Regions from separate parts of the Bacteroides celer genome, predicted to be linked through region 1. Evidence: riboswitches for the same ligand, from Rfam matches in the RefSeq annotation. Region 1 holds a riboswitch; each other region holds the start of a gene.

Region 1 (2,194 bases):
TTATTTTATGGGTAATTGCTAAAAACTTGCGTAGATTCAAATGATAGAACTTAAAGAACTGACATTAGGATATGGACAGCGCACGCTGTTGGAAACGGTAAATGCCCGAATCACAGGCGGACAACTCGTTGCCCTGTTAGGACGTAACGGAACGGGAAAGAGCACCCTGCTCCGTGCTATGATGGGGCTGGGAAAGCCTCAATCAGGAGAGATTACTCTGCAAGGAAAAAACATAGCATCATTGAAACCGGAAAAATTAGCCCGGAATATAAGCTTTGTCACCACCGATAAAGTACGTATCGCTAATCTCCGCTGTAAAGATGTAGTAGCTTTAGGGCGTGCTCCCTATACCAACTGGATCGGCCAACTGCAACCGGAAGACCAAAAGCGGGTGGATGACGCTATGCAGCTAGTCGGTATGTCCGGTTATGCAGAAAAGACAATGGATAAAATGTCCGATGGCGAATGTCAGCGAATTATGATTGCCCGTGCTCTTGCACAGGATACTCCCGTCATCCTGCTTGATGAACCGACCGCCTTCCTGGACTTACCTAACCGCTACGAGCTCTGTTTGCTTTTAAAGAAACTGGCACAGGAAGAAAAAAAATGTGTCTTATTCTCCACTCATGACCTCGACATCGCCTTATCGCTTTGCGACTCCATCATGCTCATAGATAATCCGCAGATGTACACGCTGCCTACTCCGGAAATGGTGGCCAGCGGACATATAGAAAGACTTTTCCGAAATGAATCCGTCACGTTTGATGTGCAGGAGATGAGAGTACGCATCAAATAAACAAACAGATATCCGACAAGAATCAGACTGTGTATAAAATAAATAGGTAGCATTCATTTGGGTTCCTATATAAATTCGCTATCTTTGCCCCGAATTGGTTTCAGATAGCCATATCAACTATCTGAATTAAAAGGGAATCGGGTGTAAATCCCGGACAGTCCCGCTGCTGTGAAACTCCATTCAACTTCTTGATATTTACTTTTACCACTGACCAGGTATCGATAGTCAAGGTCGGGAAGGCATCAGGAAGGGAGTCAGTCAGAAGACCTGCCATTCATACCTTTATAGTTGTTTTTACTCGTGGGATAGGAAAACGGCAGACTGTAAAAAAAGAATCGAGTAGTCATGACATCGGAAATGATTGAAGGAGGATAAATTCTCTCTAGCTAAAATATCAAAAGGACGGCATTAGACCGTCATGCTCAATGTGTGCGTATCCCCGCAGAAGTGATTTCTCCGGGGGTACTTTTAGCTAAACTAAATATCATCATATAATAATCACAATGGAAGTTCTAAGAAATTTATTTGAAGGTTACCCCAATCTTTGGGGCGGCGGAGTGGCACACTCCGTACTGATTCTGTCACTAACCATAGCGTTTGGAATCATCCTTGCAAAAATCAAAGTGCGGGGAGTATCTCTGGGAGTTACCTGGATACTCTTTGTCGGAATCGTATTCGGTCATTTCAACATGAATCTGGACGAACACCTGCTCCACTTTCTAAAAGAATTCGGATTGATTCTGTTTGTTTACTCAATTGGTTTGCAGGTAGGACCCGGCTTTTTTTCAGCATTCAAAAAGGGGGGCTTTACCCTGAATATGCTAGCTATGCTCGTAGTAGTATTAGGAGTAACCATTACTATTATCCTGCACTTCACCACCAGAACTCCGATTACCACAATGGTAGGTATTTTGTCCGGAGCCGTCACCAATACTCCGGGACTGGGAGCCGCACAACAGGCCAACAGTGATTTGAATGGCATAGATGCTCCCGAAATTGCTTTAGGATATGCTGTCAGCTATCCGCTGGGTGTAGTAGGTATCATCCTTTCCCTGCTTGCTTTGAAATATCTCCTTCGCATCAATACTGCTCAAGAAGAAAAAGAAGCAGAAGTCGGTCTGGGACATCTCCAGGAACTTACCGTACGCCCTATCTCCATTGAAGTGAGAAACGAATCGGTAGATGGCATCAGGATTAAAGAACTCCGCCCGTTACTGAACCGTAAGTTTGTCATTTCCCGCATCAAACACCGCGAGGGTGGAGAAACCGAATTGGTCAATTCCGAAACAATTCTACATGTAGGGGATATCATATTAGTGATCTCTACCCCGATTGACGTGGAAGCAATCACTATATTCTTCGGAAAGGAAATCAAAATGGAATGGGAACAACTGAACA
Region 2 (2,194 bases), 2.7 Mb from region 1:
ATTGACTTTGTATGAAAGTGTTTTTATCCCACAGGTGTTGGGTAGAATGGTCGTCGTAGAAAGTGGTAGCTTTGGGTAGTCCCCGGGAGGATTGGAAGTAATAGGCTTTCAGCCGCCATTGTTCTTTATCGGAGAAGTTACCGTAAAGTCCGGCTTCAGCACGGAATGTTTGTACATCTGTATTCTTCCGTTTCTCACGTGAGGACAGATCTCCTTCTGCACTTCCATAGCGCAGTGTATATGGATAATGTCCGTCAGAAGACATCCATTCGCCATTGACTGACATGCTCCATGTTTTATTGAATTGTTGTTCCAGCAGGAGGGAGGGATTGACTAATCCCCAGGAACCTGTTTTGAAAGCTCCTGCTATGTTGGTCTTTTTGTCTTTTGTGAACTGTGGGGTAAGTGTCTGGATATTCAAGATGCCTGCTGACGCAAAGAAGCGGGCAGGTTGGAAGATGTTATCGCTTTGTCCGTTGTTTAGAGAAAGTCTGTCTACGTTATCGAGTGAGAAACGCCCGATGTCGATTTGTCCCGTTTGGCAATCGGTTAGGGTGATCCCGTCATAGCCAACAGCGGTATGTTGTGCTCCCAGGCTTCGTATGGATACAGTTTTTAGTCCGCCAATACCTCCGTAGTCTTTTACGGTCACTCCGGCAAAGTGTTTCACTGCGTCGGATACTTGCAAGGCGTGCAGGTTTTTCAGGGCGTCTTTGGAGAATACTTGCAGGGGAGCGGTAGAACGTACTTCGCGAGTCTGATAGATATCTGATACTGTTATTTCAGGAATAGAATATGTATGTGTCGTATCTACCTTTTGCTGTTGTGCAAAAAGTGGTATGGATAAGAATTGGCAGCAGAATACTGCAAAGATCATTTTCTTAAATGTTCTCTCTTTCATTTATTCCTTATTTCAGTCTGTTGCTATTTAAAAGTGTCCGGGCGAAATCCCTTCGACCGGACACGCATAAATAAACTTGGCAGAGTTTATTCGTTTTAACACACTTTCTCTGAATTAGAGTGATGAATGAAATGATAGACGACTTGTCCGGTTCATTAGACTCAACGCTTTTTCCTCGAAAGCAGTGAAACATAATTGCATGGTAGGTCTTCTGACTTATTCCTGTTACAAACGCCTTCCCAGATTATTCTCCAGTGGCAATGAGTGAATTGCTTGTAACATGCATGGAACTTACAGCAGCGGGACTGTTCAGGATTTACACCTGATTCCCTTTTAATTGCTTCCCCCGTAAGGGAGTCGCAAACCAATGCGGGACAAAGATAGGGAGTTTATTTGTTTTTTCCAAGTTGGGGGATATTCTTTTTCTTTCGTCCTGATACGAAAGAGAAAGAACCAACTTGTTTTCTTCGATATTTTCTGTATTTTTGTAAATGAGACTGTCACTTATTACAAAATTTACCAAATTAGCGGATTTTAGAGGCGGGTATTGAGTTGCCCGCCTTTTTTATTTGTTTGACATAAGATTAGCTTTTAAAAAGTATCTTTGTCTATGTCCAACGTTGGACGTATGAAACAGATTTATTGAAACATAATTGGTCGTTTTTTATAGGGGATGCAGCGGTATCCACCTATTTTGTTCCTTACTATACGGTTTTGAACTAATTCATTTCGGTATGGTTTTGAAGCAAATGATACTTTAGCAAACAAGTATTGAAACGGTAGCCCGTGAAATAATATAGAATTTACCTAACGTACAAACGTAGGTTATCTACCGTGTGAATGTCCGTTACCTACTGGGCGAGCATCAACAACCTACCAGACAAAAGTCGGTCATCTGCCGGACGAACAGTTCATGAGGGACACGGGAACAGAAACGGCACCGACGAAGTGATCCGAACCGACAACGGCAGCATCCAAAGCCATCTTCTCTGCCCAGTATTATTGCTGTTGTTTATAACAGAAATAATACTTTTACTTACTCTTCTTTACTCTTCTCTTCTCTACTCTACTGGTTTTCATTGGCTTTTCCCCCTTTACTGGTGGGCGTTTCAGCGCTTTGTACACCCCTCTCCGAACACCCTCATTTTTGTATCGTTTTACTCTAGTTCAACATTAGTTAAGTATTCTTCGATAGCTTGTGCGGTGGCGTCTTTTAGGAGCACGGTCTTTTCCTTGTTTAAAAGGTAGAGGGTGGGGATAGCCTTCAAATCATATAGTTGTTGTTCTTTGATG
Region 3 (2,194 bases), 210 kb from region 1:
ATATGTAATGTTTGCCGATTACTACTTCCGTGGCTTTCCCGAAGATCATGGTGAACGCAGCCGTAATGTAGAGGCGCGCAACCTTTTCAATTATATCATCAAACTGACGGGTAACCAAATGACTCCCGAAGATTTCTATATCACCAATCTATGCAATGATAACTTGGAACCTGCCCCCAAAGGAAAGAGGGTTCTCATACCCGAAGATAAAGCTCTGAAAGGAATTGAACACATCGAATGGATTTTATCACAGAATCCCACCATCGAATATGTGTTTGCCATGTCGTTGCAAACCAATTACTGGCTTCAGAAAGGCGGGTTCTACGAAGGTAGTGCCGAGTTTCTATCAGCTGCCGAACCCCGGCGCACAGGAACTGAAAACTATCAGCCTTTTTACCAACCGGTAGACGGCAAAGCATTTATCCAAGTCTGTGGTAATTGTTATGATGCCAAAAACTTTGCGGTGAAAGTGATTCCCATCCTTCCCGCTAAAGATTTTCCTTTATCCGAGCAGAACATGGAGCGATACGGGGAAGCTTGCAAAAAGGTGAGTAGCTATTTTAAATAAAGGAGGAGACGGGAATACATATTATAAATAAGGTGTTCTCTTCTTCTTTCCATATTCAGCTTTTTTGTCTCTTATTTTCCTTTTCTCTCTTTCCTTTTTCCTCTCTTTTTCCTTTTTCTATTCTCTCTCTCTTTTTCTATTTTGTTCCTGTTTACCTTTTCTTTTTTTCGCATTCCGAAAATCCTTTTTCGGAAACATAGTGAAAAAGAAAAAATCAGTAGTAAATTTTAAAAGGCAGAAATATTTCTTTGATTTTGTATAGAACAAAAGAAAATAATTTCCCACTTTTGTAGCTGCAATAGGGGATAGGCGCCCTGTGGGATGTCTACTTTCTGGAAAAAGGATGAATGAAAACAGAATACTTCTTGCGTTAAAATCAGAAAAAAGTTTTCCGTTTTGGAAAACTTTCTGTATCAGCGAGAAAGAAAAGTTTCCCGAAATTTAATGTTAAAAGCTAACCAAGCTATTAGATAATCTTCTATCTTTGTATCCGGTTTCGGAGCTAAAAAGAGGTTTAGTCAATGAGGGAACGCTGTGTAAATCGGCGACAGTACCCGCTGCTGTAATTCTCTAAGAATCCGCACAATAAGCCACTGCATCGATGGCGGTGTGGGAAGGTGTTGCGAGGGAGGGATAAGTCAGAAGACCTGCCGGAATTTTTTAATTTTCAATTTTTAATTTAATAAGCTTTCGGGAGTTAAAGTTATGAACTACGCGGAAATTTGTATCATCAAACGTGATGGTAAAAGAGAAGATTTCTCTATCAGTAAGATCAAGAATGCAATCAGTAAGGCATTCAGTGCAACCGGTTTTCAGGATGAGCAGCAGTTGGTGGCTGACATCACTATGAACGTAATCAGTCAGTTTACTACTCCTACTATTACCGTAGAAGAGATTCAAGATTTAGTAGAAAAGTCGTTGATGAAAGTACGCCCGGAAGTAGCGAAGAAATATATTATTTATCGCGAATGGCGGAATACGGAGCGCGATAAGAAAACCCAGATGAAGCAAGTGATGGACGGCATCGTTGCCATCGACAAGAACGATGTCAACTTGAGCAATGCCAACATGAGCAGTCACACGCCTGCCGGACAGATGATGACATTCGCTTCCGAAGTAACCAAAGATTATACGTATAAATACCTGTTGCCGAAACGTTTTGCCGAAGCACACCAGTTGGGAGATATTCACATTCACGACTTGGATTATTATCCGACAAAGACGACAACTTGTATCCAATATGATATGGACGACCTCTTTGAACGTGGTTTCCGCACAAAGAACGGTAGTATTCGTACCCCGCAAAGCATCCAGAGTTATGCTACGCTGGCTACCATTATCTTCCAGACCAACCAGAATGAGCAGCATGGCGGACAGGCGATTCCTGCTTTTGATTTCTTCATGGCAAAAGGTGTGGCCAAATCTTTCCGTAAGCATCTGGCATCGTTCATCAATTTCTATGTCGCCATGGAAAACGGAAATCAGGCCGATGAGAAATCCATCCGCACATTGATTAAAGAATATCTTCCGTCTATCAAGGCTACCGAAGCCGAACGCGAAACATTGCGCATTGCTTTGATAGCTTTACAAATCATTATAGATAAGGAACACCTTGCCCGTATCGTT
Region 4 (2,194 bases), 250 kb from region 1:
AATGTAGTTTACTGCTTTAGCCGCGGCTACCGCTTTTTCACCCATGTCTTTCCGCAGTTCGGGAGTGACGAAAACCGAAGGAGTCTCTTCTACGATTTTCTGGTTACGGCGTTGCACGGAACATTCGCGTTCGCACAGATGAATGACGTTTCCATGCTTGTCACCAAGAATCTGGAACTCGATATGATGAGGCTCTTCAACGAACTTCTCCAGATAAACCGTGTCATCGCCAAAGGAAGACAACGATTCGCTCTTGGCAGTGGTATAAGCTTCTTTCACTTCTTCGACACTGTGGATGAGGCGCATACCCTTTCCACCACCGCCCATAGAAGCTTTCAGCATCACCGGGTATCCGATCTTATTGCAAAGTTCTATGGCTTCTTCCACACTTTTCAAATTGTCTTGTGTGCCGGGAACAACGGGTACTCCCGCCTCGATCATTTTGATACGGGCAGCAATTTTATCCCCCATGGCTTCCATTGTTTCCGGATTAGGTCCGATAAAGATGATTCCTTCTTCCTGACATCGACGGGCGAAGGTAGCATTCTCGGACAAGAAGCCGTAACCCGGATGGATGGCGTCCGCATGAGCTGCTTTCGCCACTTCGATGATTTTTTCTATATTCAGATAACTCTCTTTGGATGCTGCCGGCCCTACGCAATAAGCTTCGTCTGCATAAAGCACGTGCTTCGCGGTCCGGTCTGCTTCGGAAAAGATAGCGATACTCGTTATCTCCATCTCCCGGCAGGAGCGCATCACCCTTACGGCAATTTCACCGCGATTGGCTACTAAGATTTTTTTTATCATACTTTTTTCAATTAAGTACATACTTATTAATGTCTTCCTATCTAATGGACATACTCCACCCGACGAAAAACAGTATTTTTTTGATTTGGGGCTTAACAAGTGATGCTCTTTCTCCTAACCCACGAGGAGGGGAGCGTCTTACACAAAATGGCAGGTCTTCTGACTGACTCTTGTCTTATTTGCCTTCCCGATTAACATCAGTGGCGTTAAACTAGTTCAATTATAAGACATTGAACAGAGCTTCACAGCAGCGGGACTGTCCGGGACTTACACCCGATTCCCTATTAATCGTCGTCCGTTGGATACGGATTCTGAACCATTTCGGGGGGCAAAGATAAATAAATATTAAATAAGATGTTCCTTTTTTGCACGAAAGTTTCATTTTTGTGCAATGCTTATCTTTAAAACGGGGATTTGTCTTCGATTAAGAATATTGTATATCTTTGTAATGTCATTAATTATATAGTAAAAATGAAATATTTAAATGAACCCGTCAGGCGCCAGGATCGTCTGCTGGAAGAAGAAAAAGCTCTTCGTTTATTACAAACTGCAGAATACGGAATATTGTCGATGCAGGCAGTAGGAGGCGGCGGTTATGGAATTCCTGTCAATTATGTGTGGGATGGTGCTCATTCTATTTATATTCATTGTGCACCCGAAGGGGAGAAACTGCGTTGTATCTCTGCTTGTGAGAGAGTTTCTTTTTGTGTGGTAGGAGCCACTCATCTTGTTCCCGACAAGTTTACGACGGGGTATGAGAGTATTGTACTGACAGGGACAGCCCATACTGGACTTTCGGAAGCCGAACGGATGAAGGCGCTTGAACTGCTGTTGGATAAACTCTCTCCTGAAGATAAAGTGGTAGGAATGAAGTATGCGGAGAAGTCTTTCCATCGCACGGAGATCATTCGTCTGGATATTGATAACTGGTCGGGCAAATGTAAACGGGTTTGATTCTTTAATTAGTGTGTAACCTTGCTACTTTTCTAAACTATATTTCTCCTGATATTGTTAAGTTGATAGTAATTAATTAAAAGGAGATATTCGTATGAAAGAAAAGAAAATAGCTCGTGAAGAAAGAAATCAGGAGAAACTGGCTAACGGTGATTGGGTAATGGCAGAGTTTTATGCAACGTGGTGTCCTCATTGCCAACGTATGAAACCGGTTGTTGAAGAATTTAAGAAACTGATGGAGGGAACATTGGAAGTGGTATTGGTAGACATCGACCAGGAACCTGCCCTTACAGATTTCTATACGGTTGAGTCGACTCCTACCTTTATTCTTTTTAGAAAAGGACAACAGCTTTGGAGACAATCCGGCGAATTACCTTTGGAAAGACTGGAAAGAGCAGTGAAAGGATTCAAATCCTGACGATTATTGCATAGC

What was found. A riboswitch is a leader RNA that binds a small molecule or an ion and turns the genes downstream of it on or off. The one in region 1 is predicted to bind cobalamin.
Region 2: linked by a shared signal. The riboswitch ahead of CJF29_RS16025 (TonB-dependent receptor plug domain-containing protein) and the one ahead of CJF29_RS04655 (putative transporter) in region 1 are both predicted to bind cobalamin.
Region 3: linked by a shared signal. The riboswitch ahead of CJF29_RS05435 (anaerobic ribonucleoside triphosphate reductase) and the one ahead of CJF29_RS04655 (putative transporter) in region 1 are both predicted to bind cobalamin.
Region 4: linked by a shared signal. The riboswitch ahead of accC (acetyl-CoA carboxylase biotin carboxylase subunit) and the one ahead of CJF29_RS04655 (putative transporter) in region 1 are both predicted to bind cobalamin.

Annotation. Positions count from the first base shown of each region.
Region 1 is NZ_CP178209.1:1,257,063-1,259,256, reverse strand. It holds gene CJF29_RS04665 (FecCD family ABC transporter permease) at 1-44, shown strand, start outside; gene CJF29_RS04660 (ABC transporter ATP-binding protein) at 41-796, shown strand; cobalamin riboswitch at 875-1,086, shown strand; gene CJF29_RS04655 (putative transporter) at 1,300-2,194, shown strand, end outside.
Region 2 is NZ_CP178209.1:3,915,441-3,917,634, reverse strand. It holds gene CJF29_RS16025 (TonB-dependent receptor plug domain-containing protein) at 1-901, opposite strand, end outside; cobalamin riboswitch at 1,085-1,285, opposite strand; gene CJF29_RS16020 (DUF5106 domain-containing protein) at 2,059-2,194, opposite strand, start outside.
Region 3 is NZ_CP178209.1:1,465,453-1,467,646, forward strand. It holds gene CJF29_RS05430 (hypothetical protein) at 1-568, shown strand, start outside; cobalamin riboswitch at 1,049-1,238, shown strand; gene CJF29_RS05435 (anaerobic ribonucleoside triphosphate reductase) at 1,274-2,194, shown strand, end outside.
Region 4 is NZ_CP178209.1:1,503,407-1,505,600, forward strand. It holds gene accC (acetyl-CoA carboxylase biotin carboxylase subunit) at 1-807, opposite strand, end outside; cobalamin riboswitch at 939-1,143, opposite strand; gene CJF29_RS05600 (pyridoxamine 5'-phosphate oxidase family protein) at 1,279-1,761, shown strand; gene CJF29_RS05605 (thioredoxin family protein) at 1,856-2,179, shown strand.